DNA from 3 places in the Bradyrhizobium sp. USDA 4510 genome. Region 3 is predicted to be linked to each of the others. Evidence: predicted binding sites of a transcription regulator. Region 3 holds the regulator's gene; each other region holds the start of a gene.
The links. The regulator PhoB, encoded in region 3, activates phosphate uptake and scavenging genes when phosphate is short. The targets are predictions, from matches to a motif close to TGTCATNNANCTGTCAT.
Positions count from the first base shown of each region.

Region 1: the regulator PhoB is predicted to act here: its motif matches at 5,368-5,384, upstream of ACVMDN_RS13540 (acetoacetate decarboxylase).
Region 2: the regulator PhoB is predicted to act here: its motif matches at 6,643-6,659, upstream of ACVMDN_RS19630 (phospholipase C).

Region 1 is NZ_JBSSBT010000001.1:3,025,619-3,035,987, reverse strand. It holds gene ACVMDN_RS13560 (acetyl-CoA C-acyltransferase) at 1-300, shown strand, start outside; gene ACVMDN_RS13555 (MFS transporter) at 542-1,846, shown strand; gene ACVMDN_RS13550 (carbohydrate porin) at 1,874-3,214, opposite strand; gene ACVMDN_RS13545 (transporter) at 3,239-4,258, opposite strand; gene ACVMDN_RS13540 (acetoacetate decarboxylase) at 4,401-5,186, opposite strand; gene ACVMDN_RS13535 (patatin-like phospholipase family protein) at 5,427-6,590, shown strand; gene ACVMDN_RS13530 (acyl-CoA carboxylase subunit beta) at 6,700-8,259, opposite strand; gene ACVMDN_RS13525 (IclR family transcriptional regulator) at 8,189-9,163, opposite strand; gene ACVMDN_RS13520 (acetyl-CoA carboxylase biotin carboxyl carrier protein subunit) at 9,293-9,514, shown strand; gene ACVMDN_RS13515 (TAXI family TRAP transporter solute-binding subunit) at 9,668-10,369, shown strand, end outside.
Region 2 is NZ_JBSSBT010000001.1:4,260,955-4,271,323, forward strand. It holds gene ACVMDN_RS19605 (DUF599 domain-containing protein) at 1-29, shown strand, start outside; gene ACVMDN_RS19610 (IS4 family transposase) at 285-1,448, shown strand; gene ACVMDN_RS19615 (hypothetical protein) at 1,509-2,414, opposite strand; gene ACVMDN_RS19620 (aldo/keto reductase) at 2,621-3,406, opposite strand; gene ACVMDN_RS19625 (cytochrome-c peroxidase) at 3,479-4,810, opposite strand; gene ACVMDN_RS19630 (phospholipase C) at 4,920-6,566, opposite strand; gene ACVMDN_RS19635 (alpha/beta fold hydrolase) at 7,041-7,925, opposite strand; gene hydA (dihydropyrimidinase) at 7,972-9,384, opposite strand; gene ACVMDN_RS19645 (aspartate/glutamate racemase family protein) at 9,384-10,148, opposite strand; gene ACVMDN_RS19650 (GntR family transcriptional regulator) at 10,145-10,369, opposite strand, start outside.
Region 3 is NZ_JBSSBT010000001.1:7,320,114-7,330,482, forward strand. It holds gene ACVMDN_RS34110 (SGNH/GDSL hydrolase family protein) at 1-75, opposite strand, end outside; gene ACVMDN_RS34115 (SGNH/GDSL hydrolase family protein) at 89-871, opposite strand; gene ACVMDN_RS34120 (OpgC domain-containing protein) at 868-2,127, opposite strand; gene apaG (Co2+/Mg2+ efflux protein ApaG) at 2,415-2,813, shown strand; gene ACVMDN_RS34130 (Hsp33 family molecular chaperone) at 2,923-3,924, opposite strand; gene argF (ornithine carbamoyltransferase) at 4,146-5,072, opposite strand; gene ACVMDN_RS34140 (aspartate aminotransferase family protein) at 5,072-6,280, opposite strand; gene ACVMDN_RS34145 (GcrA family cell cycle regulator) at 6,768-7,280, shown strand; gene phoB (phosphate regulon transcriptional regulator PhoB) at 7,521-8,231, opposite strand; gene phoU (phosphate signaling complex protein PhoU) at 8,377-9,093, opposite strand; gene pstB (phosphate ABC transporter ATP-binding protein PstB) at 9,200-10,018, opposite strand; gene pstA (phosphate ABC transporter permease PstA) at 10,015-10,369, opposite strand, start outside.

The DNA of each region.
Region 1 (10,369 bases), 4.3 Mb from region 3:
ATCAGAAAACTGCTCGACAAGGTCGGCTGGAGCGTCGGCGATGTCGACCTGTTCGAGATCAACGAGGCGTTTGCGGTGGTCGCGATGGCGGCGCAGCGCGATCTCGGCATTCCCAGGGACAGGCTGAACATCAACGGCGGCGCCTGCGCGCTCGGCCATCCGATCGGCGCCACCGGCGCGCGGCTGATCGTGACGCTGCTGCACGCGCTGGAGGCGCAGAACCTGAAGCGCGGCGTTGCCGCGCTGTGCATCGGCGGCGGCGAAGCCACCGCGATCGCCGTCGAGCGGGTCGCGCACTGATCCGGTATACCGTCATTGCGAGCGAAGCGAAGCAATCCATCTCTTTTCACAAACCGAACGATGGATTGCTTCGTCGCTTCGCTCCTCGCAATGACAGTTAGTTATGAAAGGCGTCCGTGAGGCAGTACGACGGCCTGGCGCCTAAGTCCGAAAACGAGGGAACTATGGCATTTTAGCCATGGCTCCTCTGTGCCATATTGCGCATCACGCAAAGCTTTCACCGCAATCGATCCGGAACACAATGATCTCGAACTGGCTTGCTTCCGCCCTCGCCCGCCGCAACATCCACTACGGCTGGGTGATGGTGGCCGTGACTTTCCTTGCCGCCCTGATCTCCGCCGGCACCGTCGGCGCGCCCGGCGTGTTCATCGTGCCCCTGCAGAAGGAGTTCGGCTGGTCCACCGCCGAGATTTCCTCCGCGCTGTCGATCCGCTTCATCCTGTTCGGGCTGATGGCGCCGTTCGCCGCCGCGCTGATGAACCGCTACGGCCTGCGCAACGTGACGCTGGCGGCGCAGTTGATCGTGGTCTCCGGTCTATTGGCCTCGCTCGCCATGACCCAGGTCTGGCAGCTCATCCTGCTGTGGGGTGTCGTGATCGGAATTGGCACCGGGATGACGGCGCTGGTGCTCGGCGCGACCATCGCTGCGCGCTGGTTCGTGGCGCGGCGCGGCCTCGTGGTCGGGATCCTCACCGCAAGCGTCGCGACGGGACAGCTCGCCTTCCTGCCCCTCCTCGCGACACTGACCGAGCGCTACGGCTGGCGCGTCGCCCTTGGGCTGGTCTGCGTCATGCTCGGCGTCGCCGCCTTCGCCGTGCTGATGGTGGTGCGCGACCGGCCGAGCGACGTCGGCCTGCGTCCGTTCGGCGACGAGGGCACCGCGCCGCTTCCCGCGCCGCCGCCGGCCAATGCGCCGATCGTGGCCGCCGCGCTCGGCACGCTGCGCGATTCCGCGAAATCCTCGGTGTTCTGGATCCTGTTCGCGACCTTCTTCGTCTGCGGCGCTTCCACGAACGGCCTGGTCCAGGTTCACCTGATCCCGATGTGCCTCGACTACGGTATCCCGCAGGTGCAGGCGGCAAGCCTGCTCGCCGCGATGGGGATCTTCGATTTCTTCGGCACCATCGTCTCGGGCTGGCTGTCGGACCGCTACGACAACCGCTATCTGCTGTTCTGGTATTACGGCCTGCGCGGCCTGTCGCTGCTGTTCCTGCCGTTCTCCGACTTCACGTTCTACGGGCTGTCGCTGTTCGCGATGTTCTATGGCCTCGACTGGATCGCGACGGTGCCGCCGACCGTGCGCCTCACCGCGCAGCGCTTCGGCGCCGAGCGTGCCAACCTGGTGTTCGGCTGGATCTTCGCCGGCCATCAGCTCGGCGCTGGCGCCGCCGCGTTCGGCGCCGGACTGTCGCGCACGATCTATCAGAGCTACCTGCCGGCGTTCTTCATTGCCGGCGCGCTGTGCATCTTTGCCGCGCTGATCGCTCTGGCGATCGCGCGGCCGCAGCCGAAATCGGTGGCGGAGCCGAAGCCGGTCGCGGCCTGAGGCCGCTTCCCGCGCGACGTGCGCCGGTCAGTACGACAGAATGGTGCGCATCCCGAACACCACGCTGTCCTTGATCCGATGCGTTTGCGTCGGATCGTTGGGATCGACGGCGCCGCCGCCGGGATGGGCGATGTATTGAAACATCGGCTGCATGGTGAAATTCGGGTTCACCACGTGCTGGTAGGTGATCTCGAGAATCGCCTCGTAGTCGCGGATCGGATACGGCGTGCCCGTGAAGATCTGGGTGTCGCGGTCGAGCGCACGCGCGGCGTCCGAAATCCTGGCATAGATCGCGGCGATGCCGAACCGATCGTCCGGATATGTCTCGCTGAAGCCGGTGAACAGGAAGCCGCCGTCGACATAGGTGCTGATCAGATTGCGGTCCGATGGGCTGACCGAGGCGCGCATGAAGAACGCCACGCCCTTGTCAGCGTCCGGCCTGGCGCGCGCAAGCAGCTGCTCGTAGACCATGAAGATGCCGTTGTCCCGCCGCAGCCATCGCGTGTCGCCGGAGCTGTCGGGATCAGCGAGCGACAGCCCGTCGGCCGAGAAGCGCTGGTCAGCAAACGAGCCCACGTGATACCAGGCGCCGCCGGTGATGGTCGCCGGCAGCCTGCTCTCGCCGATCTCGAACTTGTATTTGAGCTGGCCGATCCACCATGGCGGATCGTTGACCCGGAAATTCAGCCCGTGGGCGTTCAATATCTGCGGATCGTCCGTCCCCTGCGGCGGCGAAGCCGAGCCGTCGAACAGTGCCAGATAGGCGGTGATGCGATCGGACAGATTGGCCTTGAACCGGATGCCGGGCACGGCAAGTGGCGGCGACGGTCCGCCGGCCGGCAGAATGGTGCCGACAATGCCGGGCCAGCCGAGCGCCGAATTGATGAAGATGTCGTCGTACTGGCTGTCGATGAACTCGACGTCCGAGCCCTGCTGGCCGACGCGCACCGAGAGTTTGCCGCCGAGCAGCTTCTGCTCGATCCAGAATTCATAGAGCCGCATCGCCGGCAGCGACTCGACGCCGGACACCAGGAACAGGTTGCCGACATAGCTCCGCGACAGCCCGTCGCCGTGGATCTGGTACATGTTGGCGTGGAAGGTCGCGCCGGTCCAGCCCATCGCCTTCTCGAGGTCGATGGTGGTGCCGAGATCGAGACGGCCGGTATAGGCCGCGCCGTTGCTGACGCCGCCGGAGACGTTGGAAAACCCCTCACCGATATAGGTCAGGCTGAACTGGTAGCCGGCTTCCTCGAGCGCAGCCCGCGTATCCGCAATCCGGTCGGCGAAGGGCTGGTCCTCCGCATGCGCCGGCGCGCCGAGTGCGAGGCCCGCGGCCACCAACATCGCGGGGGAGAGAACTCTGTACATGGGAAATGCCGCGGTGCGATCGCGCTATTTGACGATGCCGAGCCGCCGCATCAGCAGATAGGCCAGCAGCGCCGACCCGGCCAACAGGCCTGCGGCCACCAGAAATCCGCTGTCGACGTCGGTCAGCGGCAATCCCTTGGTGTTCATGCCGAAGATGCCTGTGACGAGCGTCGGCGGCAGCAGCATCATGGTGACGACGGACAAGGCGTGGAGGTGCTTGTTGCTCTCCTCCTCGAGCTTGAAGCGCAGCTCTTCCTCGAGCAGGCGGCTGCGCTCGTGCAGTTCGACGATGTCGTGGTCGAGGCCGTCGAGCCGCTGCGCGAGCTTGCCGGCCTGCAGCCGCAGCGCCGGGCTGAGATTGTCGGTGTTCTTCTGCTCGAGCCGGTGAAACAGCACGCGCAGGCCGGCGAGCTGGCGATGCAGTCGCACACAGGTGCGGCGCATCCGGCTCAGATTCTTGCGCAGCTCCGATCCGGTATCCTCGGCGAGCACCCGCTCCTCGATCGCATCGATATCGGTGCCGATCTTGTCCGCCATGCGGTCCATGGTATCGGCGATCTCGTCGACGATCTTCTCCAGCAGCGCCGCGACGCTGCCGACGCGATGGCCACCTTCGAGCACGCGGCGCGTCGCATCAGCGGAGCACAGCGCCTGATGGCGGCCGCTGACCAGGAGGCGTTCGGTCATCGCAAAGCGGAGAAAGCCGGTCTCCCGGGTCGCGGCGTCGATATCCCGCACCAGATCGGAAAACACGCCGTAGACGCAATTGTCGACGACGTGGATCTGCTGGAAATTGTCATTCGACAGCAAGAGGTCCCGCGCGAGCTGCGGGATGTGCATGTTGGCGAGCCATGCCCGGGTGCGGACGTCGGTCAGGTTGAAGTGCAGCCACAGCCTTCCGTCATGGCTCGGCTCGATCGGCGCATCGATCGGAAGCGCCTCGGCACGGCCGTCGTGATGCAGGCGGAACGCCCAGACCAGACCGGGGACCGCCTCACGGGTCAGCAGCGACCCGACCGGAGCGGGAGGTGGATCAGCCAGCATGGCCGCCCTCCAAGGCAATCGACAACGCAACCGCGCGAAATGACATGTTCAAAGCCTCGCCCACGCGCAACGCTGAGCAAGCGCGTCCCTTCGACGGAACATAGGAGGACGCGCCTGTTACAGTGTTATGTCAGCGACCGCCCTACTCCGCCGCAAGACCGGTCGGCGCCGCCGCCTCCGCGGCCTCCTTGTTGTAGTCATGCACGACGCGGCCGAACGGCAGCGTCAGATCGGCGAGGAAGTGGTGCGCGCCGACGACACGCTTGACCGGGAAATCGGCGACCGGTGCATTGACATGCGGCACCAAATGCAGCCGGCCCGGTCCGATCCAGGAGCCCTTGACGACGATGTCGGTCAGGTTGATCGCGACCAGCTGGCAGACCTCGAGATGCCCGTCGACGCCGGGGATCATCTTCAGATTAACTTGCGTCTTCGACAGCGTGGCGCGGGTGACGTCGCCATTGCCCGCCATGCTCTCGTGCTTGTAGCCCATCGTGCCCATCGCAACGAGCTGGCCGGCATATTCCAGCGTGCCGGTCAGCGTGTCCTTGACGATCTCGAGCTTGGGATGAGCGTACTTCTTCGGAAAGCCCCAGATCTCACGGCCGGCCGCGATCGGCGGATCATCGTCGAGATACATCTGGCAGACGAAGTTGACCTCTTCGCCATGCAGGCGCGCGGGGATCACGAGGCCGGACTCGGTGTAGCTGCCGAAGCCGGAGCTGTCGGGCATCTTGATCCATTCGTAATGCACGAACGCCTGCTCGATCGGCTCCAGCGGCTCGGGCAGGCCGGCGCGGATCAACTCCGGATCGGTCTCATAGGTGATGACGAGGAATTCGCGATCGATGAAGCGATACGGACCGGCGGGATAGCTCGGGCCGGCGGCCGGCATCGACGGACGCTTGAGCAGATCTTCCCTGCGCATCGCAATAACCCCCTGTTTGAAAAATTTTCCCGGAAGCTAACGGCCGAGATTGACAGCGATGTGAGGAATTTCCGTCAGGCGCATGACCGCGGTTGCGCGTCGCGACCCGCGTCGCGTTGCCGAGGCCAATGCTAACCATGCAGGCAGGCATGCCGGATGCGCCGAGTGTGGGCGCCGCAATTGTCATCACGGCGTCATCGGCGCGCTGAATTCTCGCCGCGAATTTCTGGAGTGTCTGATATGGACGCGCGAACCCCGCATTTCGACGACATCGATCACGCGACGCCGGGCTGGCGTCCGGAAGGCTGCGATCGCGTGGCCCTGGTCCTGCAGGGCGGCGGCGCACTCGGCGCCTATCAGGCTGGCGTCTATCAGGCGCTGCATGAATCCAACATCGAGCCCGACTGGGTGTGCGGCGTCTCGATCGGCGCGATCAACTCGGCGATCATCGCCGGCAATCCGCCCGAAAAGCGGCTGGAGCGGCTGCACACATTCTGGGATCGCATCACCAGCCGCAAGATCTGGCACTACACTCCGGACGGCGACGTCTTCCGCAAGGCGCGCAATTTCACCAGCTCATGGCTGACGACCACGCTCGGACAACCCGGCTTCTTCACCCCGCACCAGGCCAATCCGTGGTTCAGCGCGGCCGGCGCGCGCACCGCCACCAGCTACTACGACACCACGCCGCTGCGCGAGTCCTTGCTCGAGCTGGTTGATTTCGACCGCATCAATTCCAAGAAGATACGCTTCGCGGTCGGCGCAGTGAACGTGCTGTCCGGCAACTTCATCTATTTCGACAATGCCCATGACGAGATCATTCCCGAGCACATCATGGCGAGCGGCGCGCTGCCGCCGGCGCTGCCGATGGTGAAGGTCGGCACCGACCATTTCTGGGACGGCGGCATCGTGTCCAACACGCCGCTGCAGCATCTGCTCGACCAGGAAGACAACATGAACTCGCTGGTGTTCCAGGTCGACCTGTTCTCGGCGCGCGGCGCGCTGCCGCGCGACATCCAGGACGTGATGGCCCGGCACAAGGACATCATGTATTCGTCGCGTACCCGCTACAACACCGACGTCTATCGCAAGACCTACAATCTGCGCACCGCCCTGCACAATGCGCTGGGGAAGATCCCCGACGATCAGCTGTCGGACGAGGAGCGCCAGCTCAAGAAGGCAAACGCCCGGCTGCCGGGCATCACGCTGTTGCAGCTGATCTATCAGCAAAAGGCCTATGAGGGCGACGCCAAGGACCACGAATTCTCCGGCACCTCTATGCGCGAGCACTGGGTGAGCGGGCACGAGGACACCAAGCGCTCGCTGAAGCGGCGCGAATGGATCAAGATGCCCGAGAACGGCATGGGCATCGTGATCCACGACGTGCATCGGGAGGCGGAGTAAATAAGGCCGTCATTGCCGGGCTTGACCCGGCAATCCATCCCGCTTCGGATGACTCATTCGATGGATGCGCGGGTCAAGCCCGCGCATGACGCGTTGAGTCTGAGGGCCCTTACGGCCGCGTCGACATGTTGCTCGGCGGACCAGCCTTGCGGATCGGTTCGGCGAGGCGCGCGAACTCGCAGAGCAGCGAGCGCGTCTTGCGCGGGTCGATCACCTCCTCGACCCAGAACTTCTCGGCCGAGCGGAACGGCGAGCGCAGCTTGTTGAGGCGATCCTCGATCTCGCGCAGCTTGGCGGCGGGATCGGCGGCCGCATCGATCTCGGCGCGATAGGCCGCCTCGATACCGCCTTCGAGCGGCAGCGAGCCCCAATAGGCCGACGGCCACGCATAGCGCATCGAGAAGCGGTTGGCCGGCTGATGCACCACGCCGGCGACGCCGAAGGCGTTGCGGATGATGATGGTGCACCACGGCACCGTGCTCTGGTTGACCGCCGCCATCGCCCGCACGCCGTGGCGGATGGTCGCCGTCTTCTCCGCCTCGAGCCCGATCATGAAGCCCGGGCAGTCCATCAGATAGACCACCGGCAGATGGAAGGTCTCGGCGAAGTCGACCCAGCGCACCACCTTCTGGCAGGCGTCAGCGGTCCACGAGCCGCCATAGTGGAACGGATCGCTGGCGAGCAGCAGCACCGCCCTGCCCTCGATCCGCGCCAATCCGGTGATGATCGGGCGGCCGAAATTGGTGCCGACCTCGAAGAACGAGCCCTTGTCGACGACGGCATCGATGATCGGCCGCATCTTGTAGACCTGCCGGCGGTTGCGCGGCACGGCGGTGAGCAGCGATTCCTCTGCACGTTCCGGATCGTCGGTGCAGGGAATGGTCGGCGGCAGGTCGTAGACCGACGACGGCAGATAGGACAGGAAACGCCGCGCATAGTCGAACGCCTCCTCTTCGGTCTCGACGGCCTGGTCGATCGCGCCGGCGCGGGTCTGGATGTCGGCGCCGCCGAGCTCTTGCTTGGTCAGATCCTGACCGAGGCGCTTCACCACCGGCGGGCCGGCGACGAACATCGCGGAGCTCTTGGTCATGACCGAGTAGTGGGTGGCGGCAAGCCGCGCGGCACCGAGGCCCGCGACCGAGCCGAGCCCGAGACCGACCACCGGCACGCGGGCCAAATTGGCGGTCGTGTACCAGTACCAGCGCGTACCGCCGACGCCGCCGGGCAGATTGGCCGCGCCCCTGGTCTCGATCGTCTTCACCGAGCCGCCGCCGCCGGAGCCCTCGATCACGCGAACGATCGGCAGGCGGAAGTCGTGCGCCATCTCCTCCGCCATCAACGGCTTGGCGGAAATCGATGCATCCGCCGAGCCGCCGCGCACGGTGAAGTCGTCGCCGACCACGACGACGGTGCGGCCGTCGACCCTGGCGCGGCCGAACACGCAGTTCGCCGGCGTCAGGTGCTTGAGTTCGTTGCTCTCGTCATATTCGGCAATGCCGGAGATGGCACCGACCTCATGGAAACTGTTCTGGTCGACGAGCTTGTCGATACGCTCACGAACCGTGAGCCGGCCCTGGTCGCGTTGCCGCTTGACCTTGTCAACGCCTCCCATCTCCCGCGCGAACGCTTCGCGGCGGGCGAGGTCGTCGAGTTCCGGCTTCCAGTTCATTCACTGCTCCCGTCTTGAGGATTTTGTTGTTGTTATGGGCGGTCACCGGAAGCGACTTGCGCTCGATCCGATTGCTGAAGATGTCGCCGTCGGCGCCTTCGAGCAGGCTGCCGAGCGCGGCCGCGAGCTCGACCATTTGCGGCGCGACCTCGCGATGCAGCCGCGCCTCGTCATACATCGCCGAGAGCAGGCCGATCGTGGTGACCACATAGGTCTGATACTGCGGCGACCACAGCGGCACCGCGACGCCGTTGATGTGCGGGCTCCACAGTCCGCAGGCGACGACGTAGCCGTGCTCCTGCAAATGCCGGCGGTTGGCCTCGATGCGCGGCGTCAGCATCTTGGCGCTGTCGGGCAACTCGCCTTCCATCTCGGCGATCAGCGCGTCGCCGACCGCGGGATCGAGCGCGGCCGTGTAGGCGTGGCCGGCCGCGGTGGTCGCCATCGAAATCCGGCTGCCGGTGGCCTCATGCAGGCCGAGCGCGTTCGCCGCGCGGGCGAACTCCAGATAGACCAGGTGAAAGCGGTCGGGGATGACGAAGCCCACCGTGCCGGGCAACTGATCGGCGACATCCTGCAGGCGCAGCCGGATCAGATTGCGCAGCTGCAGCCCCTTCATCATCGTGGTGCTCATCGCGACCGCGCTCGGGCCGATGCGATATTTCTGGTCGCGCGGCAGATAGACCAGCTGACCCATCCGCGTCAGCGTGTGCGTCAGCCGTGACACCGTCGAACGCGGCAGGCCGCAGCGGTTCGAGATCTCGAGATTGCCGAGCCGGGCCTCGTGTCCCTCGAAGCACCGCAACACATCGAAGGCGCGCGACACCACCTGGATGACATCGCCATCGCCTGTCTCGCTGGCGAGCATTCCCTGCCTGCTAAGCCGTTCCGAGCGCCTTCCCATCTGTTTGGCTCCATTCCGTCCTGCGGAATAAAATTCCACTTGCAGAAGAAGCTACCTCAGGCAATCTGCCGCCACAACAAAAAGCCGTTCGCCGGATGAAATTTCCGCAAGACGGTATCGGAGAGTGGAATGCCAGAGATCAAGGTTGTGACCGAAGTTGCCGGGCGCGTTTGCGCGCTTCCTGTCGAGACCGGCAGCAGCATCGGCAATGGCGACGAGATTGCGTTCGTCGAAGCGATGAAGATGGAAATACCGGTCACGTCGACGACAGCAGGCAAAATCAAGTCGATTCTGGTCAAGATCGACGATGTCATCGCCGAAGGCCAGGCGGTCGCGATCGTCGAGACCTGAGATCCCACCCCTGCCATCCGGCCGCGACAATCTGTCCGGTGATGCAGCGGCCGAAATCGCCGGCTTGCGCCGGAGGTAGCGTTGCCATCGCCGGATCACGATGCAATCATTCCGCCCGGAAAAGTTTCGCACAGCGAAACAAAGGGAGGAATTATGATCCATCGGCTGATGGCGCTCGCGCCTGCCGCTCTTGCCGGCATTTCGATCTTCGCTGCCCTGCCCGCCTCGGCCGACGACATCAAGCTGCCGCCGACCATGGCGGTGACCGCCTACGACACCGGCACCGCCGGCTTCAACATCGCGGTCGGCGTCGGCAAGATGATGAAGGACAAATACGGCACCGACGTCCGCGTGCTGCCGGCCGGCAACGACGTCGCGCGGCTCGCGCCGCTGCGCGCCAAGCGCGCGGTCTCCTCGGCGATGGGATCGGGGACCTATTTCGCGCAGGAAGGCGTGTTCGAGTTCGGCGCCAAGGAGTGGGGCCCGCAGCCGCTGCAGCTCATGCTGTCGTCGGTCGACTGCAATTGCGGCGCGCTCGGCGTGGCAGCCGATGCCGGCGTCAAGGAAATGAAAGACCTTCGCGGCAAGCGCGTCGGCTTCGTGGTCGGCTCGCCGGCGCTGAACCAGAACTCGCTCGCGATGCTCGCGTTCGGCGGCCTCACCCAGAAGGACGTCAAGATCGTCGAGTTCGCAAGCTATGGGGCGATGTGGAAAGGCCTGATCAACAACGACACCGATGCCGCCTTCGGCACCACGATCACCGGCCCCGCCAAGGAAGCCGAGACCTCGCCGCGCGGCCTGATGTGGCCGCCGCTGCCCGCCGACGACAAGGAAGGCTGGGCACGGGTGAAAAAG
Region 2 (10,369 bases), 3.1 Mb from region 3:
CGAATGCCTGGCAGGCGATGGGAAGCTGACGCGATGGTCGAGGCCGTGCTGCGCTCCCTCTCCCCGTTCTTACGGGGAGAGGGTTGGGGTGAGGGGCTGTTTCCGCATCGACGGAGAGAGACGCGTTCGCGGAGACTCCCCCGGATTGCATCTGGCGATGCAATCCGGCCTCTCCCCGCACGCGGCAGGGGTGTCCGGGGAATGATTCACTGTGTCGCGGTGCATGCTCGGCAGGACCGAGGCAAATCGGTCTTTTCTGGTTGTCGAGACACAGAGGGCCGAGCATGCGATATCGCGGTAGCATTTTTGGAAGGCTGCTTGAACCGATCAATCGACGGCAGTTTCAGACGGTTGTGGATCGTCTGGACGGGGATGCCTACGACAAGTCGTTCAGGAGCTGGGATCATCTGGTGGCGCTGATCTATGCCCAGCTTAGCGGCAACAGCAGTCTGCGCGGGGTGGTGACTGGCTTCAACGCCAATTCGCAGCATCACTATCACTTGGGAACCGGCAAGCTGTCGCGCTCGACGTTGTCCGATGCCAATGCCCGCCGTCCGATCGGCATTTTCGCGCAAACCTTTGCGGCGCTGTCGGCGATGGCGCGTCGCCAGCTGCGGAGTGAAGGCATGGAGATGGTGCGTCTGATCGACGCCAGTCCGATCCCGCTCGGCAAGGTCTGCAGTTGGGCGACGTGGAACGGCCGCATCCGCGGCATGAAGCTGCATGTCGTCTACGACCCAAGGAGCGATGTCCCGACCTGCGTCGAGATGACGGCCGCGAACGTCAATGACATCGAGATCGGCCGACAGACCCCAATCCAGCCCGCCACCACCTATGTGTTTGACAAGGGCTATTGCCGTTTCGACTGGTGGCAGAAGATCAATGATAGCAAGGCTTTCTTCGTTACCCGGGCGAAGACGAGCATCCGTCTTCGCTCGCTCAGGCATCGCGCCATCCGCAAGCGTAACGGGGATGGCTTCGAAATCCTTGCCGATGACGAGGTGAAGCTCACCAGCAAGGGCGATTCGCGCCTTCCAATCCCGCTCCGCCGCATCAAGATCAGACGCGAGAAAGGCGGCAAGATCACACTCCTGACCAACGACCTTGCCCGTAGCGCCGTCGAGATCGCCGCCCTCTACAAGAGCCGATGGCAAATCGAGCTGCTGTTCCGCTGGATCAAGCAGCATCTCGATATTCGCAAGTTCCTCGGCGCCAACGACAACGCGATCCGCCTTCAGGTGCTCGCTGCGATGATTGCCTACCTGCTGCTGCGCATCGCCGCTCACACCAACTGCATCAAAATGCTCCCGCTCAGGTTCGCCGAACTCGTCGGCCAGCTCCTGCTCACGCGTCGATCCCTCGCTGCCATCGACAAACCTCCGCCCATCAACCCCAGCCGTCGGAAATCAACCATCTCACCTGACCAGATGGAGCTCCGCTATGCCTGAATTTCCCCGGACACCCCTGCGCACGCGGGGGCGAGGCCGAGTACGCCGCTCGTCCCTGGTCTACGACGCGAAATCGCGCGGGCTGAAATCGAGGTCGAGCACCTTCCATTCGCCATAGCGATCCCGCGGCAGCATCGCATAGGGCTGGCAGGCCTGCAGCGCATCGGTCGCGCTCTTCAGCAACAGCGGCCCCTTTTCCGAGGCGGTGGCTTCGATCAGCAAGGGTGACGCGGCGAGCTTGCCGTCAGGCTTCATGAACACCCTGAGCTTGATCTTCACGTCGTCGCCCGCGCTCAGCGTCGGCGGGAGCTTCAGGCAGGTCTTCAGGTGACGGCGGAATTCGGCAACCACGCTCGAGCCGACATCGGCCTGCTCGGTGGCGGCCGCGTCGAAATTGTCCTTGCCGGGTCCGAGGCCGGACGGCGCGCTGGCTGGCGGTTTCACGGAGATATCGGGCGGCAGGCCGAGCATGACGTTGTATTTGACCGAAAGATCAGGCTCGGGCTGCGCATAGGCAGGCGGCGACGCTGCCGCCTGTTGCTGCGCCGTTGGCTGGGGCATCGGTGGCGTTTGCTGTGCCGGCGTGGGCAGCGGCTCGGCCGCGGCACGTTGCGGCGCCGGGCTGGGCTTGGGCGCCGGCGGCGTCGCCTGCTTCTGCTGCGGTTGCTGTTGCGCGTTCTGCTGCGGCGCGGGCGCCTGTGCCGATGGTTCGGGCTTGGCCGAATCCACCGGCTTATCGAGCGACGGCAACTGCAACTCGGGCGTTGGCGACGGGCTCGGTGCCGGTTCGGGCTTGGTCTCGACCTCGGACTTGGCGACCTCCTGCGGCGTCACGATCTCGACCGGCACCGTGTCAGCGGCGACGGGATCGAATTGATGGACCTCCGAATAAAGGAAAATCAGCGCGAGCAGCATCAGGTGCACGAACACCGACGCCATCAGATCCGCGTTTGGCCGAAACTTCATCCCACTCGATCACATCAGTGACGTCTCTTCCCGCCCGGCCACAATACCGGCCGGAACCCGCCTGCCTCAATCCCCATTCGGTCCAAAGCTGCAATCGGCCAGCGGGGCATTAGCATGATCCGGATCAGGACCCAGCCATTTTTCCAAGACTTGATGCTTTCCAAGACTTGATGCTCAGGCAAAGAGCCCATGCGTCGCGGGGCTCATCATCGCGCGTCAGCGCCCCCGATCGCCGAGATCTCGCGCATGTCGTCAACCGACAGCTCGAAATCAAAGATGTCGATATTCTCCTGAAGGCGTTCGAGCTTCGAGGTGCGCGGGATCGCGGAGACATTCTGCTGCACCAGCCAGCGCAGGCTGACCTGGGCCGCGGTCTTGCGATAGCGGTCGCCGATCCGCGCCAGCGCGCGGTCGCCCTTGACCCGTCCCTTCGCGATCGGGCTGTAGGCAACGAACGCCATGCCGTGGCGTCGACAGGCCTCGATCACATTGGCCTGGTCGAGATAGGGATGGTACTCGACCTGGTCGCACGCCAGCGGCTCGGGACATGCCGCCACCGCCTCCTCGATCAGCGCCACGTTGAAATTCGAGACGCCGATATGCCGCGCCAGGCCCGCCTGCCTGACCCGCGCCAGCGCGCCGAGCGTCTCGGCAAGCGGCACCTGTGCATTGGGCCAGTGCAGCAGCAACAGATCGACCTCGGTCAGGCGCAGCCGCGCCAGGCTCTCCTTCGCCGACCGCTCGAGATCCTTGGCCATGAAATGCGTGGTCCAGACCTTGGTGGTGACGAACACGTCGTCGCGCTTGATGCCGGAGGCACGCAGCCCCTCGCCGACTTCGCGCTCATTGTCATAGATCTGGGCGGTGTCGATGTGGCGATAGCCGAGCCGCAACGCCTGCTCGACGATGCGCGCGCAGGTCCGCCCGCGCAACTCCCATGTGCCGAGCCCGATTGCCGCGATTCTGGCACCGTTGCCTTCGAGGACATTCATGCGCCCATTATGCGCGCATGACGAAGCCCTGCCAACTCGCAGTTCGGTTCCGCGATGGAACGTCGCGACGTCTCACTGCTCCGGCTGGTAGCCGTCGGTTAGCGTCTCCAGGAAGGCGATAATGTCGGCCTCGTCCTGCGCCGTCATCGCGGGCGTGTCGCCAAGATGGCGCTCGAACGGCGGATCGTTGACGTCGACATTGCCGTGATATTTTTCCGGCAGGTCATCGTACTTGCGCACCGTGCCGTCGGCGCTGCGCGGAAAGACCTTCTCCGGATTGGTATCGCGGAAGTTATAGAAGTCGAGCACCTGCTCGAGGCTGGTGAAGACGCCATTGTGGAAGAACACGCGACGCGTTGCCGTGTTGCGCAAGGTCGGCGTCAGAAACATCCCGCAATATTGCGTTTGCTCGGCAATGTCGGTGCGGTACGGACCGCAGACCCCGAGATCAAAATGATCGGGATCGCGGTTGCCGGCTAGCGCGGCGTTGCGCGGGGCGCCGAGCGCCTCATATTGGTGATCGGTGAACAGCGGCGGCAGACCGTCCCTGGTCGGCTGCGACGTATGGCAGCCGCCGCAATTGGCCTTGTCCGGATCGTTGAACAATTGCAGGCCGCGCAGCTCGCTCTCGTTCAATCGCGCCTTGCCCTCCAGCCAGTAGTCGAACTTGCTGGTGTAGGGATGGAAGCTCGACTCCTCCACCTGATAGCGCGCGACGGCAAACATCGCCTCCGCGACCAGCAGCCGCGTATTGTCGAAGACACCGGCGCCGAACAGCTCGGCGAAGCGCGGCGCGTAGCTCGCCTGGCGCAGCTTTTGCGCCACGATTTCGATGCTGCCGCCGTCCATCTCGTTGGGATCGAGCAGCGGGAATATCGCCTGGTCCTGCAGCGTATCGGCGCGGCCGTCCCAGAAAAGTCCGCCCTGCGGCACGATGTTGACCGCCGAGGCGGCAGTGCCGGTCGCGATCTTCTTGGCGCGCGGAGCCTGTTGGCCGAGCGCGGCCAGTTGGGCGAAGTCGACGACATTGTCGTCTTCGTCCTTTTCCGGCCCGATGCTGAAATTCGGCTGCCGCTCAAGATAGGTCAGTCCCGGCACGGCGCGCGTTCCTTGCCGGGATTGCGCGGGCCCGCCGAGCATCACTGGTCCATCATTGGGCGGGCCGTAGGCGTGGTCCGGACTGTGACAGGACGCGCATGACAATGCGCCCGACGAGGACGGCGACGCGTCGAAGAATATCTTCTGGCCGAGCTGCGCCATGGCGGACAGCGGAGCGACAGGCGGACGCCTGAGCTGCACCGGGTGCGGATTGGTCCCCGGAAGTCCCTGCGTCTCGACGGCCGCAACGGTGCCGGCCATGCACAGCAGGCCGGCGCCGAGAAGCCACAAGGTGCGGCCGTTCATGTCAGATCCAGTGTCGTTAAGCGTTTTCGCGCGAACCGGAGACCAGTTCGCGCGAGCAGAACGCGTCAGGGCAGAGCTTCGTTTCTGATTGGATCAGAACCGACGAGCGTTAGTGGTGATGGTGATCGTCCGGCGCGCTGACGATGACGGTGCCGGCGGTCGGATCGAGGAACAGCGTGTCCTGCCGATACTCGTGGTCCTGGCCGTGGCCGCGCTCGAAGTCGAACATGTCGGCGATCGATTCGACGTTGTCGTCGAACGAGCCGCCGCCGAGACGCTGACCGTGCAGCCAGTTGTCCTCGATGAAGCGCACCACGGACGCCTGCGAGATGCGGGTGTGGCTGACGTAATTCCGCTTGGCGAAGGGCGAGATCACCAGGAACGGGACGCGCGTACCGGGACCGCAGCGGCCGTTCACGGGCTGGCCGTTGAGGCCGTTCGGCTGCGTCTGCTTGCCGACACCGCGGCCGCACTGGCCGGGACCGTTGACCTGGTCGGCGGTCGGATCATACGAGGCGCTGATCGGTGCAAGGTACTGGTGGTCGTACCAGCCGTCGGAGTCGTCATAGGTGATGATGACGGCGGTCTCGCCCCACTCCTTCTGCTTCTGCAGGAAGTTGATCAACTCGACATTGCCGGCCTGCTCATCGAGCGGATCGGAGTTGCCAGGATGACCGTCCTGATAGGCCGGCATCTTGATGTAGGAGACGGCCGGGAAGTTGCCGGCCTTCACCGAAGCATAGAAGTCCTCGAGATCGTAGGCATGATTGGCCGGATCGAGCGTCTTGCTGCCGGGCATATAGGAGTGTCCGACCGCATTCACCGAGCTCGGTCGCGCATGGGTCGGGTTCGCGGTCGATTTGTAGTACTGGAACCAGGCGTGGTGCGGGATGTAGTCCACGACGGTGCCGTTGACGTTGCTCGAGAACGTGCTGCGGCCGCAGTTGGTGGTGCCGTTGCTGTTCTTGAGCGTAAGGTCGAAGCCGCCCATGAAGCTGCCCCAGCTAATCTGCTCGGCATTGAGCAGGTCGCCGATGTTCTTGCTGGTCATCAGGACCTGGCTGGTCGTGCTCGAGCAGGCATCGTAGGCAGGGTCGGTATCACCGATCAGCGTCAGGCCGCCCTGGCCGTCGGCGATCGACGATGACGAGCCGACGATGTTCTGCGCGCCGTTGGTCTGGCCGGAGATCACCTCGAGCGCGCCGGGCGTCGACGGACCAAAGGTGTCGGTCCAGCTGTTGTCGCTCATCGCGAAATTCTGGGCGTAATTCCAGAATGCGGTGACGGTGTTGCCGTCGAAATAGCCCATCACCTGCCCGTTAGTGCCGAACGCGCCGACGCCGCCGGCGGTGCCGCGACCGGTGAATTTCGGAAACAGGTCTTCCTTGCCGTTGTCGACCGCCTGCTGCTCGGGCGTATAGGCGTGGTTCTGCGACTTGGTGTTGGCCTGGGTGCGGTCGAGGCGGAACGGATTGGTTGCGCCGGTGCCGTTGGCCGGATTGGTGTTCGGGTTATTGGTCAACAGATTGGCGCTGGCGAGATTGTTGACCTTCGGCGTATGCGGCTTCGCCGTGAACGGAATCGAGCCGGTCGGGTTGGTCGCAACCGGGTAGGTTGCGAAGTAGTGATCGAACGAGCGGTTCTCGTTGAAGATGACGACGAGATGCTTGATCGGCGTTTGGGTGTGGATGTCGTGCGGATGATGATCGTGGCCGTTATTGCCCTTGTTGTCGTCCTGAGCGGCGGCGCTGCACATCACCGCAGCGGCAGCAACCAGACAGACTCCGACCGTCGAAAGAAATTTGGTTTTCACCGTAGTGCCCCTTTTTATTTTTAAGGATTTATGACGTCGACCTGCGACAAGTTATCCACCACCGATGACAGCGCTGTGTCGGTCGAATGAATGCGACGAACGATGATGCGCGCTCATGTCCGCATCGGTTGCAGATATCGGGGGACCAATCTTTGCGCGCATGACAGACGCCCTCCTCTTCCGTCTCACGCGATCGGCTATCTGTGGACGCGGTTTCGGTCACAAGACATGGAATTGAACGGATCGCGTTGGAGATGACTGCAGCAGTCAGCAATCATGCGAACAGGTTGTGCACCGCCGGCCGTCGCGGCTTGCTCACGCCCGAAAAAAATCCGCGCCTTCCGGGGATGTGTCCCGAAAAGCGCGGATGCTTGGTCTGGTGGCGGATGAAGGCCGCGATTCAACTCGGCGTGAAGCCTACCCCTTCATTCCAGTGATCGAAGCACTGACCGCGCGCGGATCGCGCTGCGGCCAGCGGCCGCTCTCGACCTGCGCCAGGAATTCGCCGACGATCCGGTTGTATTCGTCGGGCTCCTCGATGTTGATGGCGTGGCCGCAGTTCGGCATCACCGCGAGCGCGGCCGACGGGATGCTCTGCTTCATCAGGATGCCCGGCAGCAGGCAAGGCCAATCCTCGTCGCCGGTGATGATCAGCGTCGGCACCTTGATCCGGTTCATCTCGTCGACCAGCGTGTAGAGCGAAGGGCGCTCCTTCTGTACGCCCTGCTGGGTGTTGGCCGATCCCACCGCCGAATGCTCGGCCAGCATGGCCTTGAACTCGGCATGGCCGCGCGGGTCCTTGTTCTCGTACTGCACGCGGGTCGGCCCGTAGGCGTAGCGCTCGGCGAAGGTCGGCATGCCCTCCTTGCGGATCATGCCCGCGATCACGTCGGCCTCGGCGCGAAACGTCTCGCGCTTGTCGAGCTCGGCGCCGTAGCCGCAGCCACCGATGCATAGCGACCGCGCCCGATCAGGGTGACGTAATCCGAAATGCAGCGTCGCAAAGCCGCCCATCGACAGACCGACGATATGCGCCTTCGGCGCGCCGATATGATCGAGCACCGCCAGGATATCGTCGGCCGCGCGCGCCTGCGAATAGGACGAGACCTGCTCCGGCACATCCGACGGCGGAAAGCCGCGCGCATTGTAGGCGATGGTCCGGAAGCGCTTGCCGAAGTGCCGCATCTGCGGCTCGTAGCTGCGCAAGTCGCCGGCGAACTCGTGAACCAGGATCACCGGATGCCCCGATCCGGTCTCCTCGAAATAGAGCCGCACTCGGTCGTCTGTCACAGCATAGGGCATGTTGATCTCCTGCCTTCTCTCTTTGCTTGTTACGGATTTGGTCGCGTTACGGAATGGTCGCGGCCTTCGGCGGCTTGGCGCGGGGCAGATAGGTGCCGTGGTCCTTGCCGCCAATGAGCGTACCGTTATCGACGACGACCTTGCCGCGCACCATGGTCAGCACCGGCCAGCCCGTGACCTCGAGCCCCTCATAGGGCGTGTAGTCCGCGCCGTCGTGGATCAACTCGTGACGGATCGTCACCTTGCGCTTCGGGTCCCACAGCGCGATGTCGGCATCCGAGCCGACCGCGATCGTACCCTTGCGCGGATAGAGGCCGTAGATCTTGGCATGGTTGGTGGCGCTGAAGGCGACGAAGCTGTTGAGGTCGATCCGCCCCTTCACCACGCCTTCGGAGAACAGGATCGGCAGCCGCGTCGCCACGCCCGGGATTCCGTTTGGCACCCAGCGGAAGCTGGTACGTCCCTTCGGCGCAAGCTTGCCCTGCGGGTCGTCGTAACGGAACGGACAATGGTCCGACGAGAATACCGAGAACACCTTCTGTTGCAGACCTTCCCAGCAAGCCTGCTGGCTGGCGACGTCGCGCGGTGGCGGCGAGCAGACGTATTTTGCGCCTTCCATGTTGAGCTGATCGAGATCCTTTTCGGTCAGCATGAGGTACTGCGGACAGGTCTCGCCCATGACCCGCAAGCCCCTTTGCTGCGCGCGCCGGATTTCGTCCATCGCCTCGCGGTTCGAGACATGCACGATCATGATCGGCACGTCCACGAGCTCGGACAGCGAGATCGCGCGATGGGTGGCCTCGCGCTCGACCGGGATCGGCCGCGACGTCGCATGGAAGCGCGGCGCGGTGTTACCGGCGCGCTCGAGCCGGTCGGTCAGGAAGCGGATGGCGTCGAAATTCTCCGCATGCACCATCAGCATGGCGCCGGTCTCGCGCGCGACCGACATGGTTTCGAGCAGTTCGCGGTCCGACAGCGCGAGGCCCTCATAGGTCATGAAGACCTTGAGCGAGGTGTAGCCGTCCTCGACAAGCGCCGGCAGTTCCTGGCCCAGCACATGCTCGGTCGGATCGGTGAGGATGAGATGGAAGGCGACGTCGACATGGCACTCGCCTTCGGCCAGCGAATGGTAATGCTTCAGCGCCTCGCGCAGGGTCTGGCCCTTCTCCTGCAGACAGAACGGCAGCACGGTGGTGTTGCCGCCGAACGCCGCCGATCGCGTGCCGCTGGCAAAGCCGTCGGCCATTACGATGCCGTCGCCGGACGGCTGCGCGAAGTGGACATGGCTGTCGATGCCGCCGGGCAGCACCAGGCGGTCGGTGGCGTCGATGATCGTGGCTGCATCGCCGAGATCATGGCCGAGCGCCGTGATCTTGCCGCCGCGGATACCGACGTCGCAGGCGAAGGTGTCGGCCGCGGTCACCACGGTGCCGCCGCGGATGATGGTGTCGAAGGACATCAGTTTGTTCCCTCCTTCGGTGAGCGGTGTTCGATGATTGCGGCGAGTGGCTCGGCCAGCCCGCGCGTCGGCTTCGGATCGGGACGGCGGAAGGTGCCGGCCACCGCCTTGCGCGGCTTGAGCACGGCGAGCGTCTCCGCCTGCCGCACCGCCGCCGCGACCGGATCGACCACCGGCACCGGAATGCGGTCGCGGACTTTTGCCGCGAGTCCGGCAAGCGGTGCGCCCGACAGAATGACGACGTCGGCGTTGTCCTGATCGACCGCACGGTTGGCGAGCGCGACCAGCAGCTCCTCCTTCTCGGCCTGCACCTCCGAGATCGACTGGAAATGACCGTCAAGCGTGCGAATGCCGGCGCAGCGCGAGCTCAGCCCGTGCATGGCGACGCATTCCTCGTACCAGGGCGCCAGCGCGCCGGCGAAGGTGACGATACCAAACCGGCGGCCGAGCATGCAGGCCGTGAGCATCGCGGCTTCAGCCAATCCCACGACGGGGAAGGCGAACAGCTCACGCGCGCCGAACAGGCCGGGATCGCCGAACGCCGCGATGACAGCGGCATCGACGCCGGGGCCGGCTTCGGCCAGCATCTCCAGCGCGATCGCACCACCGATCTGCGCCTCGGCGCGGGTGGCGATATAAGGCACGCCGCGCGCGGCGGTGAGCGGCACGAGCTCGGTGCCGGCCGACGCCGCCTTGCTGCCGGCGGCATGGAGCAGATCCGTCACATCAGCCGTCGTGTTGGGATTGAGCAGCAGGATCTTCATGGCGCAACGTCCCTCGTCTTGCGGCCGCGTGGCCTTGCCGGTGCCTCCGGTGCCGCGGCGTCGTCCGCCTTGTCGTTCATTGCCTTGGCATCCAGCGTCTCGGCGACGATCTCGCCGGTGCGGCGCACGTGGTGGGCCAGTATCTGCCCGGCCCGGGCCGCATCACGCGCCTTCAGCGCCGACAAAATCTCCTGATGCTCTTGCACCGATTCATCCCAGCG
Region 3 (10,369 bases):
CGCGAGCAGCGTCAGCACCGCAACGGCACAGAGACCTCGCCCTGCGGAAGCGCGAAAAGGGAAGGCAAAACGCATTTACTCTGCTTCCTTAATTCTGCTGCACCGGGCCCAGATGGGCCGCATCGATCACGAATTTCGCCAGTGCGCGGCCGAGACAGGCATGAACCTTCTTGGCCAGATCGACACCATGCGAGGTGCTGAACAGGTCAAAATATCCGGCGTCGCTCCACTGCTTCATAATCGCGAACCGGTCGAACAGCGGAACGTCGTGCTGCTGCGCCACCACCTTCATGTTGTCGAGATAGGGCGGTGCAGAGATCATCGTCTCCGTACGCGGGCTGTATTGCAGATTGACCAGCACCACGTCGGTCCCGGCGTCCCGCAACGCAACAACGCCTTCGTTGATGGCGGTACGGAAATCGTCGGGATCGATTGCTCGCATAGCATCGACGGTTCCGGTCTGCCAGATAACCAAAGTAGGCTTTTTTGCTTCAACAAGCTTAACAAGAGTTCCCGCGGTCTCCTCGGCGGTGCTCTTTCCCTGTAATTCTACGGATAGATCGATCGTCGACGACGGCAACGCTTCCTTCAGCGCCGCCTGCAGCGTGGCCGGATAGGCGCTCGCCTCGTTGCCCTGGATGGTCGAGGAGCGGCTGCCGACCACCAGCACGTTGAGCGGCCGGTTGGACTTGATGGCGTCGGTGACCTTGGGCAGCGAGCTCTCGCTCGTAAGCAGATAGGCGGGCACGTCGCAGGGCGGCGGCGGGGGCGGCTCCGCGGTGTCGCCAGCGCACGCGGGCGCCGCCGCCAAACCGGCCGTCAGGCAGGCTGCGAGCAGCGTCAGGCCCAGCATCGTCCGCGCGGACTTCATGCTCCCCCTCCCGCCAGATCGGCGTTGCCGGCGGCGCCTTTTTTCGAGGCGCCTTTGTCGGCGGAGTGCTTGTACCACGAAATGATCCACGCCATGCCGCACATGATGAGGATGCCGCAGACGCTGATCAAGGCGTGCAGTGCGGCACCGCCAGATACTTCGGCAAGCACGAAGTGACCGGCGAAGGCGAGGAAGACCCCGAGGCAGAATATCTCAAGCGAATGCTGGCCACACAGGATCAAAGGTCGCAGCCAGGGCGATTTCAGGCCCGGCCAGTCCTTGGGCAGGAAGCGCACGGTGAGCGCGGCGAGCGCCAGGAAGTGCGCGAATCGCAACACGTCCAGGTCGGTCTTGTTGATCGGATACATCCACTGCTCGATCACCTTCGGCATGATGTGGCCGAGCTGCGGCACGTACCAGGTCAGGGTCACGAAGAACGCCGCGACCAGATAGACGATGCAGATCCACATCGTGATGTTCGACGACAGGATCCGCGACATCCGCCGCGCCCCGCCGAGCGCGCACCAGGCGCCGAACACGAACAGCAATTGCCAGGCGAACGGATTGAACGCCCAGAAGCCGTTCGGATAGGCCGAGAGATAAAGGTCGAACTGCCAGGTCAGCGCGTAGAGCACGACCGAGAGACCGAGCGTGACGTCGGGCTTCCACTTCATCAGCCACAGGATCAGCGGCAGGAACAGCATCAGCACGATATAGAGCGGCAGCACGTCCATGTTGACGGGACGGAAGCGCAGCAGCAGCGCCTGGACGATGGTGACGTCGGGCTGCTTGAGGAAGTCCATGATCCCCATTTCCTCGCTGTAGAGCGGGTTCTCGAACGAGGTCGCGACATAGGAGATCTCGGCGAGGAAGATCGTGAACAGGAAGACGTGCGCGACGTAGATCTGCCAGACCCGGCGCAGGATGCGCGCGGTCGCGATCACGAAGCCGCCCTCCAGCATCGCGCGGCCGTAGACGAAGGCCGCGGTGTAGCCGGAGATGAAGATGAAGATCTCGGTGGCGTCGGAGAAGCCGTAATTGCGGATCGTCAGCCAGGTCAGAAGATTGGTCGGCAGATGATCGATGAAGATCAGCCACAGCGCGAGCCCGCGGAACAGATCGAGGCGGAGCTCGCGCTCGCCGGTCGCCGGCAGCGTGATCGCGGGCGCAGCAACCTTCGCCTCGGCCTCTGCCTTTACTTCGGCCTTGACGTCAGCCACCGGCGAACCGGCTATGGGATCGGCAATCGAGCTCATCAAACACCGTGTCGGCCGCGGACGCCCCGCACGCCGTGCTGAAAAGATAATATCGGTCCGCGAGTTGCCGACAAAGCACGGAGTGCGGCGGCATGCGGCCGCGCTTTAGAGCGGAACTATGTTGAAACCGCGATGAACGGGCCGCCCCAAATCCGGCTTTCCAAGCCCGCCCTTTCGCGGCCTGGCAGGCGATTGGTTCCGGCGGTTCAATTGGCTATGATAGCGCCCTGTTTGAGCATGATCCGGTCGAAAGCGGACCATGCGCCAGGACCATCGGATTGAGCCGCATGTACCGCGCCGTTACCCGCCAGATCGAAGTCACCGTCGAGCCGAACTTCATGCCGGAGCGCTCGTCGGTCGACCGGCGCGAATATTTCTGGTCGTACAAGATCGTGATCGTCAATTCGGGCCCGGATACGGTGCAGCTGCGGACGCGGCACTGGATCATCACCGACGCCACCGGCCGCCGCCAGGAGGTGCGCGGCGAGGGCGTGGTCGGCGAGCAGCCGGTGCTCGCGCCCGGCGAACGCTTCGAATACACCAGCGGCGTGCCGCTGCCGACCGCCTCCGGATTCATGACCGGCAGCTATCAGATGGTCACCGAAGCCGGCGAGCGCTTCGACATCGACGTGCCGACATTTTCGCTGGACAGCCCGAGCCCGGGCGGCAAAAGGGTGCTGAACTGACGCCTGCGTAGCCCGGATGGAGCGAAGCGCAATCCGGGGCAGGTGCATCCGCGGTTGGAGCGGCCCCGGATTTCGCTGCGCTTCATCCGGGCTACGATGACGAACGCGTCTACTCCACGCCGGCTTCCTGCGGAGTGAATTCATACACCGACGAGCAGAACTCGCAGGTCACGACGACCTTGCCGTCCTTGACCATCTCGGCGCGGTCGTTCGGCGCAAAGCTCTTCAGCATCGACGACACCGCGTCGCGCGAGCAGGAGCACTGCGCGCGCAGCGTTTGCGGGTTGAAGACACGCACGCCACGTTCGTGGAACAGGCGATAGAGCAGCCGCTCGCCGGACAGATCGGGATCGATCAGCTCGACGTCCTCGACGGTCGAGATCAGCGACTGGCCCTCGACCCAGGCGTCATCGTCCGGCACGCTATGCGTGGCCGTGCCTTCCGGCGCATCGCCGGGATGCAGATCGGCCTGCTTGGCGCGCTCGGGCGCCTTGGGCAGGAATTGCAGCAGGATGCCGCCGGCACGCCAGTGCAGCTTGCCGCCCTCGCCGCCGCGCATCTCCTCGCCGACCGCAAGCCGCACCCGCGTCGGAATCTGCTCCGAGCGCAGGAAATATTCGTGGGCCGCCTCTTCCAGGCCGCCGCCGTCGAGCGCGACCAGTCCCTGGTAGCGGCTGGTGTTGGAGCCCTGATCGATGGTCATCGCAAGGTGGCCCTTGCCGAGCAGCTCGCCCGAGCTCTGGCCATTCTTGAGGCGCGATGCGTCGTAGCGCGCATAGGCGCGCAGCCGGTCGGGCGCCTGGAAATCCACGATCAGGAGCGAGACCGGACCTTCGGTCCGGGTCTGCAGGATGAAGCGGCCCTCGAACTTGACCGACGAGCCGAGCAGCGTGGTCAGCACGATCGCCTCGCCGAGCAGCTTGCCGACCGCGGGCGGATAATCGTGCTTGTGCAGGATCTCGTCGAGCGCGGGGCCGAGCCGGGTCAGCCGGCCGCGCAGGTCCAGCGCGCCGACCTCGAATGCCAGCACGGCATCGTCGACCGGAACCGCTGAGGGCGCGCGAACCGGCGCCTCGGGCGTGATTTTGATGTCGGGGGATTGTGAAACCATGGCGCTCTATCTGGGGTCTCGGACCATGAAATAAAGGGGTTCACTAACGCGGATGTTTCCGTCGTCCCTGCGAAAGCATGCGAAAGCAGGGACCCATAACCACCGATGTGAGTTGCTTGCATCAAGCTGGTGCCCCAGCCTTCGCAACGATTGACAGCGATGGTTATGGGTCCGGGGTCGCGCTTCGCTTGCCCGGGACGACAACGCTTACTGATCTCCGACTACGCGACCGCGTCGAAACACCAGGCCAGAATGCCCTTCTGCGCATGCAGGCGGTTTTCCGCCTCGTCGAACACCACGGATTGCGGCCCGTCGATCACCTCGTCGGTGACCTCCTCGCCGCGATGCGCGGGCAGGCAGTGCATGAACAGTGCGTCCGGCTTGGCGAGCGACATCAGCTTGGCATTGACCTGATAGGGCCGCAGCACGTTGTGGCGGTGCTCGCCCTCCTTGTCGCCCATCGACACCCAGGTGTCGGTGACGACGCAGTCGGCGCCGCGCACGGCGGCTTCCGGATCGGTGCCGAGCATGATCGGCGCGCCGGTCGCCTTGATCCAGTCGCGCATCGGCTTCTTCGGCGACAGCTCCGGCGGGGTCGCAACATTGAGCTGGAACTTGAACCGCTCGGCGGCATGCGCCCAGGAGGCCAGCACGTTGTTGTCGTCGCCGGTCCAGGCCACGGTCTTGCCCTCGATCGAGCCGCGGTTTTCCTCATAGGTCATGAGGTCGGCCATCACCTGGCAGGGATGCGAACGCCGGGTCAGGCCGTTGATGACGGGAACGGTGGCGTGAGCCGCGAGCTCGAGCAGCGCGTCATGGTTGAGGATGCGGATCATGATCGCATCGACATAGCGCGACAGCACGCGCGCGGTGTCGGCGATGGTCTCGCCGCGGCCGAGCTGCATCTCGGCGCCGGTCAGCATGATGGATTCACCGCCGAGCTGGCGCATGCCCACGTCGAACGACACCCTTGTGCGGGTCGACGGGCGCTCGAAGATCATCGCCAGCGTCTTGCCTTCGAGCGGCTTCCTGCCCTTCTCATGCGCCTTCAGCTTCGCCTTCATGGCGGCTCCGGCGGACAGCATGTTGCGCAGTTCGCCGAGCGGCAGCTCGTTGATATCGAGGAAGTGACGGACCGGCTTGCTCATTATCCAGCCGCCTTCTTCGGCTGCGCCACCGACAATGTCGCGCAGGCGCGCTCGAGCGCGGTGATCGACTGGTCGATCTCGGACTCGGTCACGATCAGCGGCGCCAGGAACCGCACCACATTGTCGCCTGCGCCGACGGTGAGCAGCTTCTCGCTGCGCAGCGCTGCGATCAGGTCGCCCGACGGCACCACGGCCTTGACGCCGATCAACAGCCCCTCGCCGCGTACCTCCGACAGCACGCCGGGATAGCGGTCGACGACGGAGGCGAGCTTCTGCTTGAGCAGCAGCGACATCTTCTGCACATGCTCGAAGAAGCCGGGTTTCAGCATGACGTCGAGCACGGCATTGGCGGCGGCGACCGCGAGCGGATTGCCGCCGAAGGTCGAGCCGTGCGAGCCGGGCGCCATGCCGGCCGCGGCCTGCGCGGTCGCCAGCACCGCGCCGATCGGGAAACCGCCCCCGAGCGCCTTGGCCAGCGACATCACGTCCGGCGTGACGCCGGTGCGCTTGTAGGCGAACAGCTCGCCGGTTCGGCCCATGCCGGTCTGCACCTCGTCGAAGGCGAGCAGCAGGCCGTGCTCGTCGCACAGCGCGCGCAGTGCCTTGAAGAACGCCTGTGGCGCCGAGCGCACGCCGCCCTCGCCCTGCACCGGCTCGATCAGGATGCCGGCGGTGTGCGGACCGATCGCCTTCTTCACCGCGTCGATGTCGCCATGCGGCACCTGGTCGAAGCCGTCCATCGGCGGGCCGAAGCCCTCGAGATATTTCGCCGAGCCGGTCGCCGCCAGCGTGCCCAGCGTGCGGCCGTGGAAGGCGCCCTCGAAGGTGATGATGCGGTAGCGCTCGCCATGGCCCTTGGAGAAGTGATAGTGGCGGACCAGCTTGATCACGCCCTCCATCGCTTCCGCGCCGGAATTGCAGAAGAACACGAAGTCGGCAAAGCTCTGCTCGCACAGCCGCGCGGCAAGCACCTCGCCGTCCGGGCTCTTGAACAGGTTCGACATGTGCCAGAGCTTGGTCGCCTGTTCCTGCAGCGCCTTGACGAGATGCGGATGCGCGTGCCCGAGCGCGTTGACCGCGACGCCCGAGGTGAAATCGAGATAGCGGTCGCCGTTGGTTGCGATCAGCCAGGCGCCCTCACCGCGCTCGAAACCGAGATCGACCCTGGCGAAGACGGGGAGCAGATGCGACGTGGCAGCGTTGGTCATGACGATCACTGACGGTTTTTAAGCCGACAATTGCCGCGCGCCTTGACGCCAGCGCAGCAACGGCCAGCTTCGGAAAACAAAACGGCCGCCTTTGCGGGCGGCACGTGGCGGGCATTCTATGCTGCGGTCGGTAAGTGTCAATCGCCACGAAGTGGCCTTCCTGCAATGCGAAACGAGCGCAATCCGGAGCATTCCGGTGCGGTGGAAAAGCCTCATCGCGATGCTTAACTGTGTGGGAACATGTGGACGCACGACCGCGGACTCTTGCGCCAGAGTCACGCCATATTGTAGCGTTTGGCCTGTCGGGTACGACATCTCGTGCGGCGGTACTGGACCCTCTAAGTAGCCTTTGTGTCTCGCGTAAACGTTCGGGCGCAACACCGTGCCCGGCGAGGGCTAAGGGATTCTGGCCGCAGGGATATTTGTCCAGATTGGCTCGCAGCGCCGCTCCAATGATTGGCCGGCGCTACGCGAAGGGAAGAATGCGATGACTGTATTGACCTGGTCCGACGATCGCGTCGAGCAGCTGAAGAAGCTCTGGGAGTCCGGCCTGTCGGCCAGCCAGATCGCGGCGGAACTTGGCAATGTGACGCGAAACGCCGTGATCGGCAAAGTGCATCGGCTCGGCCTCTCCGGCCGCGCCAAGGCACCCTCCACGGCCGCGCCGCGGCAGCGCAAGGCCCGCCCCGCCCAGCACATGATGCGGGTGGCGCGCCCGGTCTCGCGCGGCAACACCGCGCTGGCGCACGCCTTCGAGGCCGAGATGGAGCCCGATCCGATCTCCTACGACAATGTGGTGCCGATGAGCCAGCGGCTGTCGCTGCTCGAGCTCAACGAGGCCACCTGTCACTGGCCGGTCGGCGATCCCTCGAGCCCGGAATTCTTCTTCTGCGGCGGCAAAGCGCTCGGCGGCCTGCCCTATTGCGCGCATCACTCGCGCGTCGCCTACCAGCCCGCCGCCGATCGCCGCCGGCCGTCGGCGAAACCGCAGATCAAGTGAGCACTCGGGAAAACGACGGAAGACCTCAAAGACAAATCCCCGCGAAAGCGGGGATTTTTTTGTGTGACCCAGCCCGGCTATATCACCAGCGTCGTCCCGGCGCAGGCCGGGACCCATAACCACGAATGGGTGTTGTTAGAAAGCCGTCTGGCCGCGTGCCGATTGCGCTGGCCGCAGCGTATGGGTCCCGGGTTTCGCCGGGACGACGCCGTGTTGCGGTTTATGAATGCCGCATGGCCGTTACGGCTGCGGCTCGGCCTTGGCAAAGCGGTCGTCGAGCGCGTAGCCGGCGCCGCGCACAGTGCGGATCGGATCCTGCTCGCGGCCCGGATTGAGCAGCTTGCGCAGGCGGCCGATATGCACGTCGACGGTGCGCTCATCGATGTAGATGTCGCGGCCCCAGACGCTGTCGAGCAATTGCTCGCGGCTGAACACGCGGCCGGGATGCTCAAGGAAGAATTCGAGCAGGCGATACTCGGTCGGCCCGAGATCGATCGGACGGCCCGAGCGCGCCACGCGGCGCTTCTCGCGGTCGAGCTCGATGTCGCCGTAGGTCAGCACGGTCGCAAGCCGCTCCGGGCTGGCGCGGCGCAACAGGCCCTTCACCCGCGCCAGCAGCTCCGGCACCGAGAACGGCTTGACGATGTAATCGTCCGCGCCGGTGGCAAGCCCGCGCACGCGCTCGCTTTCCTCGCCGCGCGCGGTCAGCATGATGATCGGAAGCTGCTTGGTCTCGGGCCGCGCCCGCAGGCGGCGGCACAGTTCGATGCCGGACAGGCCCGGCAGCATCCAGTCCAGCACCACGAGGTCGGGAACGCGCTCCTTCAGCCTTGTATCCGCATCGTCGCCGCGCCCCACCGTCTCGACATCGTAGCCTTCCGCATCGAGATTGTAGCGCAACAGCGTCGTCAGCGCTTCCTCGTCTTCGACTACCAGAATGCGTGCGCTCATCGGTTTAAGTTCTTTCTCTGTGGTGATCCGTTGCCCAGACGCAAACCGAAACGCTTACTTCCTTGAGCATAGTCCCCGCGGAAACGATTTGTCGCGAGGATCATCCAGTTTCGCTCTTGCCGGTTCCGTGCTTGCCGATCATGCCTCAGTTGCCCGGCACCGTGGTGGCAAAAGTGGTCATGTCGCCCTTCGGGCGCTTGTCGGTGATCTGCTGGCCCTCGATCATGTAGAACACGGTCTCGGCGATATTGGTGGCGTGATCGCCGATCCGCTCGATGTTCTTGGCGCAGAACATCAGATGGATGCAGAACGAGATGTTGCGCGGATCTTCCATCATGTAGGTGAGCAGTTCGCGGAACAGCGAGGTGCAGATCGCATCGACCTCCTCGTCGCCCTTCCAGACGTTCATCGCCGCCGGCAGGTCGTGCGCGGCATAGGCGTCGAGCACCGACTTGACCTGCGACAGCACGAGGTCGGTCATGTGCTCGAGGCCGCGGATCAGCTTCAGCGGCTGGAAATCGCTCTCCAGCGCCGCGACGCGCTTGCCCATGTTCTTGGCGAGGTCGCCGATCCGCTCGAGGTCGGTGGCGACGCGCATCGCGCTGACGATCTCACGCAGATCGATCGCCATCGGCTGGCGGCGGGCGATCGTCAGCACCGCCCGCTCTTCGATGTTGCGCTGCAGATTGTCGATCTCGATGTCGGCGGCGACCACGCGCTTGCCGAGCGCGACGTCGCGACGGATCAGCGCGTCGACCGACTCGGTAATCATCCGTTCGACCAGGCCGCCCATCTCGGCGACCAGGCGAGTCAACTCCTGCAGGTCGCTGTCGAATGCCTTGGCGGTATGTTCAGAAGCCATCGCTTGTCTCCCTCAACCATGATCCCGGGGATCATGGTTTCGTGTCCTGAATTTTAGCATGACCTGATCGGAAAACCGGTTTCCACTTTTCCGGATCATGCGCCGGTCAACCGAACCGGCCGGTGATGTAGTCCTGGGTGCGCCGATCGCTCGGTGAGGTGAATATCTTGTTGGTGTCGTCGAACTCGATCAGCTCGCCGAGATACATGAAGGCGGTCTTATCGGAGACGCGCGCCGCCTGCTGCATGTTGTGGGTGACGATCGCGATCGTGTAGTCCTCGGAGAGCTCCTGGATCAGCTCCTCGACCTTGGCGGTCGAGATCGGGTCGAGCGCCGAGCACGGCTCGTCGAACAGGATCACCTCGGGACGCACCGCCACGGTGCGCGCGATGCACAGGCGCTGCTGCTGGCCGCCGGAGAGCGACAGGCCGGAGGCGTTCAGCTTGTCCTTGACCTCGTTCCACAGCGCGCCGCCGCGCAGCGCCTTCTCGACCCGGTCGTCCATCTCGGACTTCGAGATCTTCTCATAGAGGCGGATGCCGAAGGCGATGTTCTCGTAGATCGTCATCGGGAACGGCGTCGGCTTCTGGAACACCATGCCGACCCGCGCGCGCAGCAAGTTGAGGTCGAGCTTGGGGTCGAGAATGTTGGTCTGGTCCAGCATCAGCTGGCCGACCGCGCGCTGACCCGGATACAGGTCGTACATCCGGTTGAAAATGCGCAGCAGGGTCGACTTGCCGCAGCCGGACGGGCCGATGAACGCCGTGACGCGGTTGGTGCCGAGCGCCAGGTTGATGTTCTTCAGCGCGTGGTGCTCGCCGTAATAGAAGTTGAGGTTGCGCACCGTGACTTTCGGCGGCGCTTCCGGCAGCGGAACCTGGGGAATGTGGCCTGCGGCAGTCGTGGAGACGGAAAGCTCGGTCATTTTGCGGCCCTTTCGGCACCAAGGATACGCGCGCCGATATTCAACGCGAGCACGGTGAATGTGATGAGCAGCGCGCCGCTCCACGCCAGCTCTTTCCAGTAGGCGTAGGGGCTCTGCACGAAGTTGTTGATGGTCACTGGCAGGTTGGCCATCGTCTTGGTCAGATCCAGGCTGAAGAACTGGTTCGACAGCGCGGTGAACAGCAGCGGCGCGGTCTCGCCGGCGACGCGGGCGGTCGCCAGCAGCACACCGGTGATCAGACCCGATCGCGCGGCACGATAAGCGATCCGCTTGATCACCAGCGAACGCGGCAGGCCGAGCGCGGAGGCGGCCTCGCGCAGCGGATTGGGC